4 regions of the Thalassospira lucentensis genome follow, and region 1 is predicted to be linked to each of the others. Evidence: riboswitches for the same ligand, from Rfam matches in the RefSeq annotation. Region 1 holds a riboswitch; each other region holds the start of a gene.

Region 1 (2,197 bases):
CAGGATGACAATTGCGGTCGCAGCGTGCCGGAATTAAACAATGTCGGGGTCGAGGCCATGAACACAAAGCTTGAAAGCTGATTGTAAAATTCGATCGCCTTGGCTTCGCGGTCGACTTCGCGGATCGCAAGGCCCATCGCAACCCGCATGAAAAAGGCCTGCGGCAATTCGAAACGGGTGCCCTTGATATGCAGGAAATAGCGGTCATAAAGTGTCTGCAATCCCAGATACTGGAAATTCAGGTCGCGTTCCGGTTTGATTGCGGCACTGATTTTTTTCAGATCGAACCTTGCCAGTTCCGGGTCGATCAGGTCGGCTTTAATCCCGGCCTTGAGGGCGACGGGGAAATAAGTCGCGTAACGATCCTTCATCTCGGCCTGTGTTGCCTGATCCGGGCGGCCGGTGATGAAACTGAGTGCCTCGAACCGCAACTTATCTAGCAACAGCCGTGCACTGACAAAGGCGTAATTCGGTTCGCGTTCGACAAAGGTACGTGCCGCCATGATCGGGGCTAGGGCCAGTTCCGCGGTTGAAACTCCGTCATACAGATTGCGTTTGGTCTCTTCGAAAACCGGATCGGGGGAAACACCGTCAAGGTTGCTGCATGCCTCGTCGATCACAGTTGCCAAACGGTCAAAGTCGAGCGGAACAATTGTGCCATCGGCCTGTTTGACATTTAGCTTGGGTTGGTCGGTTTTCTTCTTTTTCTTGCGGGAATCAAGTTTGGCGCGTTCGCGCGCGCGGTCTTCACGATACAGAACATAGGCGCGTGCGACCTTGTGATGCTCGCTGCGCATCAGAGCCAGTTCAACCTGATCCTGAATATCTTCGATCTGAAGTGTATGGCCGGGGACCGCACGGCGCAGAAGTACCGATGTAACCTGTTCTGTCATGGCATCGACAATGTCATGAACCCGGTGTGATCCGGATGCGGTTTCGCCTTCGGCCGCCAGAAACGCTTTTGTCAGGGCATTCTTGATTTTTGCCGGGTTGAAGTCGGTCACGGATCCGTTGCGTCGGATGACCTGATGGCCGCCCGATGAGGCATTTGCCTGTTTGGAGGCAGATTGGGAAACGACAGTATCGGAAGCGTTATGGCGCTCCGCTTCGAGAGTAAGAGACATCTTTAACCCCAAATAGTTGGGGGCAAAGGCCAAGCGGACGCATGCTGAAATCTGTGGCAAAAAAACTGCCGGGTCGCAAGCGTTCCACCGGGGCACCCCGCCCGAGAACGTAAAACATCAACCACGGCAGGTCTCCTGGCTTGCGGTTATGGCGCTGTCATCCGGCCTTCCCGAAGCGCAAAATCGCTTCAGTGACCATTTGTGGATGCCAGCTCACCGCTTACAGTTGCGGGGGCAGCTCCGGCATTGCCGCAGAAATCTGCGGCGCACCGTATTCCCTCTTAGCCTTCGAGAAGTCTCGAAGGACCATGATGTCTATATGTTGGGGGTAATTGGCGCTTGGCGTCAACATATATGTTTTGTTGACAGGGTCGGGAGGAATGCCCGATCAAGAATGAATCCTTGGCCAGACCGGGTTGTAACGCTGGCCAAGGACATTCAAAAGATCACAGAAGCTTTTCGCGCGGGTCGAATTTCGGGGCGGGTTCGGCTTCAAGCTGTTCGAAAACCTGATCAAGGGTTTCGGCAACCGTAAACAAGTTGCGGTTGCTCTCACGTGCAAAGCCGTCCTCGATGATGCCATCAATCATATCAAGGCATTTGTCCCAGTATCCCAGCGCATTGAGGAATACCAGCGGCTTGTCATGTATGCCAAGCTGGCGAAGGGTCAGTGCCTCGAACGCTTCGTCAAGGCTGCCAAGGCCGCCAGCAAGCGTGACAAAGGCGTCCGAACGCTTGAACATCTCGACCTTGCGCTCATACATCGATTTGCAGACGATCAGTTCGGTCAGGCCCTTATGACCGACTTCGATATCGTCAAGATGAGCGGGGATGATGCCGATGACCTTGCCGCCGTTTTTCATCACCGCGTCGGCAACCGCCCCCATGAGGCCGATGCGCCCGCCGCCATAAACCAGCGCAATACCGCGTTCGGCCATCATTTTGCCAAATGCAATCGCGTTTTCCATGTGCTGGGGGTTTTTGCCGTTCGAAGCGCCGCAAAAAACACAGATCGATTTTACTCTTGTCATGGCAACCTGCCTCTTTGTTGTTATCTCGCAGGTAACTTTCGC
Region 2 (2,197 bases), 960 kb from region 1:
GGACGCGAATTCCGGTGCCTCTATCACCTGAATAATCGTGTCGTCGATGATGGCCGCTGGTTTGCCCTTGTATTTCTTGCCACAGGCTGAAAGCATTTTGCTGGCGGTTGGGATGGATATCCCCGGCTGACCCAGAAGCTGTGACATTTGATCCTCGTCGAAATCGTCATTTTCGAACAGTTCCACGAGTTTGGTCAGGTCACGGACCAGAAGCGAAAGCGCATTTACGCGAATGCCACGCGCATGCGACCAGATAATGGTCGCGACAACACCACAGGTCGGACGGCTGGCATAAATGTTTCGAACATCACGACGCGCCAATGATATTTCACCATTCACGGCATGATGTTGCAGGAATTCGGGAAAGGATTGATCGTTATAGTTCAATCTATCAAGCAGCCCGCGCCACATGTCTTCGCGTGATACGGTTTGCCAGGTTGTTGATTTCAGCTTCCGAATTCGTTGAATTTGTTCATGAATTGCCATTTGATCAGCAAATTTCCAATTAACCCCAAGAGTTGGCCCGAAACCTTTTGCAGTTCCGGCATCCGGACTTTGTTTGTTTTGTAATGTCCGGCGATCACGCTGGCGGCTTTTGGCAGCTCTGATTCCAACGTGATAAAATTATGTTCTCCTAAAGAATAACCGCTCACAAGCAGTCAATTCTTACAAATACTGACCTTATGGCTAGGTCGGAGTTTGGGCTTTGGTCATAGGGGTAAAGCTGCTAGGTTCGGCGCTGCCGTTTGGTGATGGGAAACCGGTGTGATGCCGGTGCTGCCCCCGCAACTGTAACGGGTTGGGTGACCCGGGTGATGTGATGTCACCAGCCACCGGTAACGTTGATGCGTAGCCAACATGCCGGGAAGGCGGATTGCTTTCATGCCCGCAGCCAGGAAACCAGCCATCGGTATCCCTGTTCGCAAGGATATGGGGTGACGCAATCGGGCCTCGGTGGGAGGTCAAAGCGAAGGAAAACGGGTATGACCCAGAATATGGCTGAAAACAGCCAGCTTGCCGGGATCCATCTGATCCTTGGCGGTGCCAGATCGGGCAAAAGCCGGTTTGCCGAAAACCGGATCAACCATGCAGGCGGCGGTATTTATATCGCGACCGGTCGTGCGTGGGACGACGAAATGGCAAACCGTATCGAACTTCACAAATCATCGCGCGGCGAGATGTGGCAAACGATCGAGGAACCGCTTGATCTTTGCACGGTCCTGTCTGCCTGCAGTAGTGATGGCAGCAAACCGGTATTGGTCGATTGCCTGACGCTTTGGCTGACCAATCTGATGCTGGAAGATCGCGATATCGAGGCCGAATTTGACCGATTATGCGACATCCTTCCCGGGCTGGACATTCCGGTTCTTCTGGTGTCGAACGAGGTCGGCTTCGGGATTGTGCCGGAAAATACCATGGCGCGCAGCTTTCGGGATCACGCAGGACGATTGCATCAGCGAATTGCCGAACTTGCCGATCAGGTGACGCTTGTGGTTGCCGGCATTCCGATGGCAGTTAAATAGAACAGAATTTATGGATTTAAGGACAATTGAACATGGCACAGCTTGGAAAAATCCCGGCAACAGTGATCACCGGTTTTCTTGGTGCAGGCAAAACCACGATGATCCGCAATATGCTGGAAAATGCCGGGGGTAAGCGGATTGCGCTGATCATCAACGAGTTTGGTGATCTGGGTGTCGACCGCGAGGTTATTAATGGATGTGGCATATCGGGTTGTGCCGAGGATGATGTTGTCGAACTGGCAAACGGGTGCATCTGCTGCACGGTGGCCGATGATTTCCTGCCAACCATCAAGGGCCTGATTGATCGTGATACACCGCCAGATCATATCGTGATCGAAACATCCGGGCTGGCATTGCCAAAACCGTTGGTCAAGGCGTTTAACTGGCCGGAAATCCGGTCGCGCGTCACGGTGGATGGTGTTGTTGCCGTTCTGGATGGGGCGGCGTTGCGTGACGGGCTGTTTGCCCATGATCATCACGCGGTTCAGGCGCAGCGCGAAGCGGACGACAATCTGGATCACGAAAGCCCGCTTGAGGAGCTGTTTGAAGAACAGCTCCATTGTGCGGATATGGTGGTTCTGAACAAAACCGATCTGCTGAGCGAGGCCGAAATTGCCAAGGTCGAGGCAGATGTCCGGGCCGAGCTGAAACGTCCGTCCGTCAAGATTATCGCA
Region 3 (2,197 bases), 290 kb from region 1:
CACGGGCAGCAAAAAGCGCCCCGATTTCAGTCGGTACCGGTCCGGTAAAGGTATCAGGCTCCGGCGCGCCGATGACGTGGGGGGCAAGCAGCAGAACTGCGGCAATCCCCCATGAAACCCAATTGCGACCAAATGCAATCAGCCAGACGGCAATTGCCGCCGTCCCGACGGTGGCAAACCACCAGACTTGCCGTGCATAAACGTCTGCGGCTGCAACACCGGGTACTTCAGGTGCAAGGGTAAAGCCCGGTGCAAAATGAACGATAAAGAACCCGGCAATGCCCCAGATAATACCCTGACGACCAGCGACCTCGTGACCGCGGCTTTCAGCCAGCGCCATGGCCGCAACCAGAATAAGCGCATATCCGGTATAGACCAGCATGGTGAACAGGACGCTTAACCCGTCGCGGACATGATCAATGCCGCCGACATCCTGATGTGCACTAACCGCAGCACCACCGAAATGAACCAGCTCGCCGGTTTCATAAAGCTCCGCATGCAACAGAACCGGTTGCACAAAATAAAGCTGAAGCAGGGCCGCAATAAGACCTGCTGCAGCACCAGCGAACAATGCGCTGGTGAAAATGCGTGACATCATGGCTCAGTGACACGGAAAGCCGGTTGCATGGCGCACATCATGTGCCGCATCGTGCAACAATTCAGCCTGAACATGGCCGGTCACAAAGATGATCGCGAGGCCAAAAACGGCACAAACGATGATCGGCAGAAGAACCGATTTTTTTGAAGCGGCAAATGCCGCGGTCTGCGTGGTCATAAACTTCTCCTATGCTGTCACACCCGACAGTCGGTTCGGGTCCATGCCTGGCAGGTCTCCTGGCTTGCGGGTCATCATGCGTCGCCGACCTTCCCTGCTTTCGCAAGTGGCGTGATGGCGGGCACTTTCCGCATACAGTCGCGGGGGCGGCTTTGGCTTTGACCGCCCAAAATAAACGGTCTTCCAAATTCCCTCTTCGTTTACCTGCCCCGAGCAGACAGGTAAAAACCAAGCAGTTCGTTTATGACGGTAATTCCCCGCAAGCGCAATGTGAAAACCGGACGCGACGCGGGTTCATTCGTCGAATGTGGCAATTTCACGACAACGCAAAAGACGTATTTCAGTCGTGGGTCACATGGGCAAAGACATCACGAACAACACGGGAAATATGTTCGTCATCAATCTGATAGAAGATATGACGCCCGTTTCGTTCCGATGCCAAAATGCGCTGATCGCGCAACTGACGCAGGTGATGGCTGGTCAGGGATTGCGACATGCCCGATGCCTCGGCCAGTTCGCCGACGGTTTGCGGTTTTTCCATGCAACGCAGAACAAGCTGCAGCCGCCCGGCATCCCCCAGAAGCGCAAAGATTTTTGCCGCCGCCTCGATATCGGGCAGCGACAGGTTATGCCCGGTCGCACGCGACGCATCACGCGTTACGGCTTCGCCCTGTTCGGTGGAAAGGCCAAGACGTGCGGCGGTATCGCATTCCTGACAGTCGTTGCCGTTTTCAGCCCCGGCGATCACGGGACGCGCCGAGGCAATTTCGACCTTGCGGGATTTGGTTTTGCTTTGTGACATCCCCCTATTTTCCATGCCCAGCTTCACTTGGCAAGGGGACTTGATGTTTGCGCGCATGGAACTCCGCCCCGCAGGGAACGTTACAGGTATGACCCACCATCGAAAGTGCCAACCAGAGCAAGGAGACGCACCGATGCAAGAGCAAACAGCACTCGACATTTTCAATCTGCGCCAGTCCCGTGACAGTTGGGAACGGAATGTGGCCGGTTACTGCGCGAAAAACGACATGCAGGTCGGAAATCTGCCCAAAGAGATTACCGGCCCATATAACGAGATGAACGAGGCATGGGAAAAGCTTAAGGCCGAAGGTGATGCGGCAAGCAATACCACTGCAGAGCAGTTCCACAAGGCAACCGCAAAGCTTGAAAAGGCGTGGAACGACATGACGGGCAAGTAAGCCCGGGATTTTATGCCTTGTGGTTAAAATGCCCCAAAATCGCCTTTTCATTGCAAATCGATGACACGATTACACGCCAGATTGAACCTGTCTGGAAAAGCAAAAGGAGGCTCCCATGACAGCCCGCCCCATTCCGGAGCACGCCAAGCTCCATCAGGAATTCAAGGATTGGGAGTTCGGTCTTGCTGCACATTGCAGGGAATCCGAAAGCGGCCTTGAAAAA
Region 4 (2,197 bases), 240 kb from region 1:
CGATGCACCTGTATCGCGCGACCGGGCCATCGATGAAAGTCCCGACAATCTATAAGCCATGCCTTTGTATTATCGCGTCAGGTGCTAAAGAGGTCACTCTGGGCGAGGCGGTTTTCAGTTACGCGCCCGGAAAGTATCTGGTGGCGTCGGTTGACCTGCCCATTGTCGGGTGTGTGACAAATGCCAGTGCAGCCCTTCCGTATCGCAGTTTGTCGATTGAACTTGACGGCCAGATGCTAAGTGACCTTGTAACCCAGATCGATCTTCAGATCGGATCCGCATCCGAAAGCGATTGCGGGCTTCATGTCGATGATGCCAGCGATACCTTGCTGGACGCCGTGATGCGCCTGTTGAGCCTGTGCGATCAGAAAGACGATATTTCGGTGATGGCGCCGATGCTTCTGCGCGAAGTGCATTATCGCCTGTTGCGCGGCCTTCAGGGGGCCCGGATTGCACAAATCGGAATGGGCGGCAGCAACATGCAGCGCATTTCCAAGATCATCCGTCTGATGAAGGACGATTTTGCAGCACCACTGCGGGTCGATGATCTTGCTGCACAGGCAAATATGAGCCCGTCCTCCTTCCATCATCATTTCAAGCAGGTAACATCCATGAGCCCGCTTCAGTATCAGAAACGCCTTCGCCTGACGATGGCGCGCCAGATGATGCTGACGGAAATGAAGGATGCGGCGACCGCGGCCTATGAAGTCGGATATGAAAGCGCATCACAGTTCAGTCGCGAATATGCCCGCATGTTTGGCGCACCGCCCATGCGTGATGTATCGGCCATCCTTGGACGACTGGGCGGGGATGGTACGGCGGCAGCGAACGCCTATTAGGAAACCAGGTCCTGACCCTTGATGATTGCGACCGGTTTGCAATTCTCTTGACGGGTCTGTGTGACTATGTGACATCAATTGATGTCAGTATCCGACAAGGATAAAGGGAATTCGAAGCCGTTCGTCTGGACGGTTAACCGAAGCTGCCCCCGCAACTGTAGGCGGTGAGTGTTTTTCTTCTGAAAGCCACTGGGATATTTCCCGGGAAGGCAGAAAAGCACAGCGACCCGCGAGCCAGGAGACCTGCTGACATGACGACGACGGACCGGGCGGGGTGCCCCGGAGGATGTCGGTACATGTCACCGTCTCACGCAGGTTGCAATGCGTTATGCCTGCTTTCGGGTTCTGACATTTCCCGCCATTTTTCAGCACCTTTGCCAGTCTCTTGACCATAGTAACTTTGATGTTATGTTATAACATAACATTTATTGGTTTGATATGCCTGATCGGGAATGAAATTCCGGATCGGTATATCCATGAAAGGACGCAAAGTGATCGAACTTAACAAACGGGTTCTTGCAGTCGGGGTGTTTGCTGCAGGGCTGGCTTCTTTCGCGCAATACGCATCTGCGACGGAATATCCGCTTACACTGGAAAATTGTGGTCGGACTCTGACCTTTGATCAGGCCCCGAACCGTGTCGTATCGCTGGGCCAAAGCAGCACCGAACTGCTTTATCTTCTGGGGCTGGCCGACAGGGTGGTTGGAACGGCCGTATGGCTTGGGCCGGTACAGGAACAGTTTCGCGACGTTAACGCCACCATTCCGCGTCTGGCAGATAACGATCCCAGCTTTGAAAGTGTGGTCGGCCAGAAACCCGATTTGGTCACAACCCAGTTCCAATGGCATATCGGCCCGAATGGCAAGGTCGGAACGATTGACCAGTTTGCCGAACTTTCAATCCCGGTCTATACCGCACCGGCTGATTGCATGGGCAAGGACAACACCACGGGCGGCGACGGAACCCGAATCGATGCCTTTTCGATGGATCAGATCTATCAGGGGATAGATGACCTTTCGAAAATCTTCGATGTCGAGGAACGTGGCGCCGAACTGATTGCCGATTTCAAAGCCCGCGAAAAAGCCGCACGTGAAAAAGTCGCCGCCGTCAACGGCAAGGGCATTTCGGCCCTGTTCTGGTTCTCCAGTGCTGAAATCGATGTTGATCCGTTTGTTGCCGGTCAGAAAGGTGCGCCGGCCTATGTCATGTCGATCCTTGGTGTCGACAATGTTATCGACAGTGACGATGAATGGCCCACAGTCGGGTGGGAAACCATCGCACGAACCAATCCCGATATCATTGCGATTGGCAAAATGGATCGTCGCCGTTTTCCGGCTGATGACTGGGAACTGAAAATG

The links. Region 1 has a riboswitch for cobalamin ahead of R1T41_RS12775 (ribonucleoside-diphosphate reductase subunit alpha). Riboswitches for the same ligand answer to the same signal wherever they lie in the genome.
Region 2: another riboswitch for cobalamin. It lies ahead of cobU (bifunctional adenosylcobinamide kinase/adenosylcobinamide-phosphate guanylyltransferase); the one in region 1 lies ahead of R1T41_RS12775 (ribonucleoside-diphosphate reductase subunit alpha).
Region 3: another riboswitch for cobalamin. It lies ahead of R1T41_RS14150 (CbtB domain-containing protein); the one in region 1 lies ahead of R1T41_RS12775 (ribonucleoside-diphosphate reductase subunit alpha).
Region 4: another riboswitch for cobalamin. It lies ahead of R1T41_RS11640 (ABC transporter substrate-binding protein); the one in region 1 lies ahead of R1T41_RS12775 (ribonucleoside-diphosphate reductase subunit alpha).

What each region holds. Positions count from the first base shown of each region.
Region 1 covers NZ_CP136684.1:2,636,508-2,638,704, forward strand. The annotation lists gene R1T41_RS12775 (ribonucleoside-diphosphate reductase subunit alpha) at 1-1,124, opposite strand, end outside; cobalamin riboswitch at 1,232-1,450, opposite strand; gene R1T41_RS12780 (TIGR00730 family Rossman fold protein) at 1,571-2,155, opposite strand.
Region 2 covers NZ_CP136684.1:1,672,292-1,674,488, forward strand. The annotation lists gene R1T41_RS08320 (hypothetical protein) at 1-387, opposite strand, end outside; gene R1T41_RS08325 (hypothetical protein) at 447-653, opposite strand; cobalamin riboswitch at 713-924, shown strand; gene cobU (bifunctional adenosylcobinamide kinase/adenosylcobinamide-phosphate guanylyltransferase) at 984-1,523, shown strand; gene cobW (cobalamin biosynthesis protein CobW) at 1,556-2,197, shown strand, end outside.
Region 3 covers NZ_CP136684.1:2,929,220-2,931,416, reverse strand. The annotation lists gene R1T41_RS14155 (CbtA family protein) at 1-598, opposite strand, end outside; gene R1T41_RS14150 (CbtB domain-containing protein) at 602-775, opposite strand; cobalamin riboswitch at 807-1,023, opposite strand; gene R1T41_RS14145 (ArsR/SmtB family transcription factor) at 1,116-1,577, opposite strand; gene R1T41_RS14140 (hypothetical protein) at 1,711-1,974, shown strand; gene R1T41_RS14135 (hypothetical protein) at 2,090-2,197, shown strand, end outside.
Region 4 covers NZ_CP136684.1:2,397,268-2,399,464, forward strand. The annotation lists gene R1T41_RS11635 (AraC family transcriptional regulator) at 1-839, shown strand, start outside; cobalamin riboswitch at 908-1,105, shown strand; gene R1T41_RS11640 (ABC transporter substrate-binding protein) at 1,316-2,197, shown strand, end outside.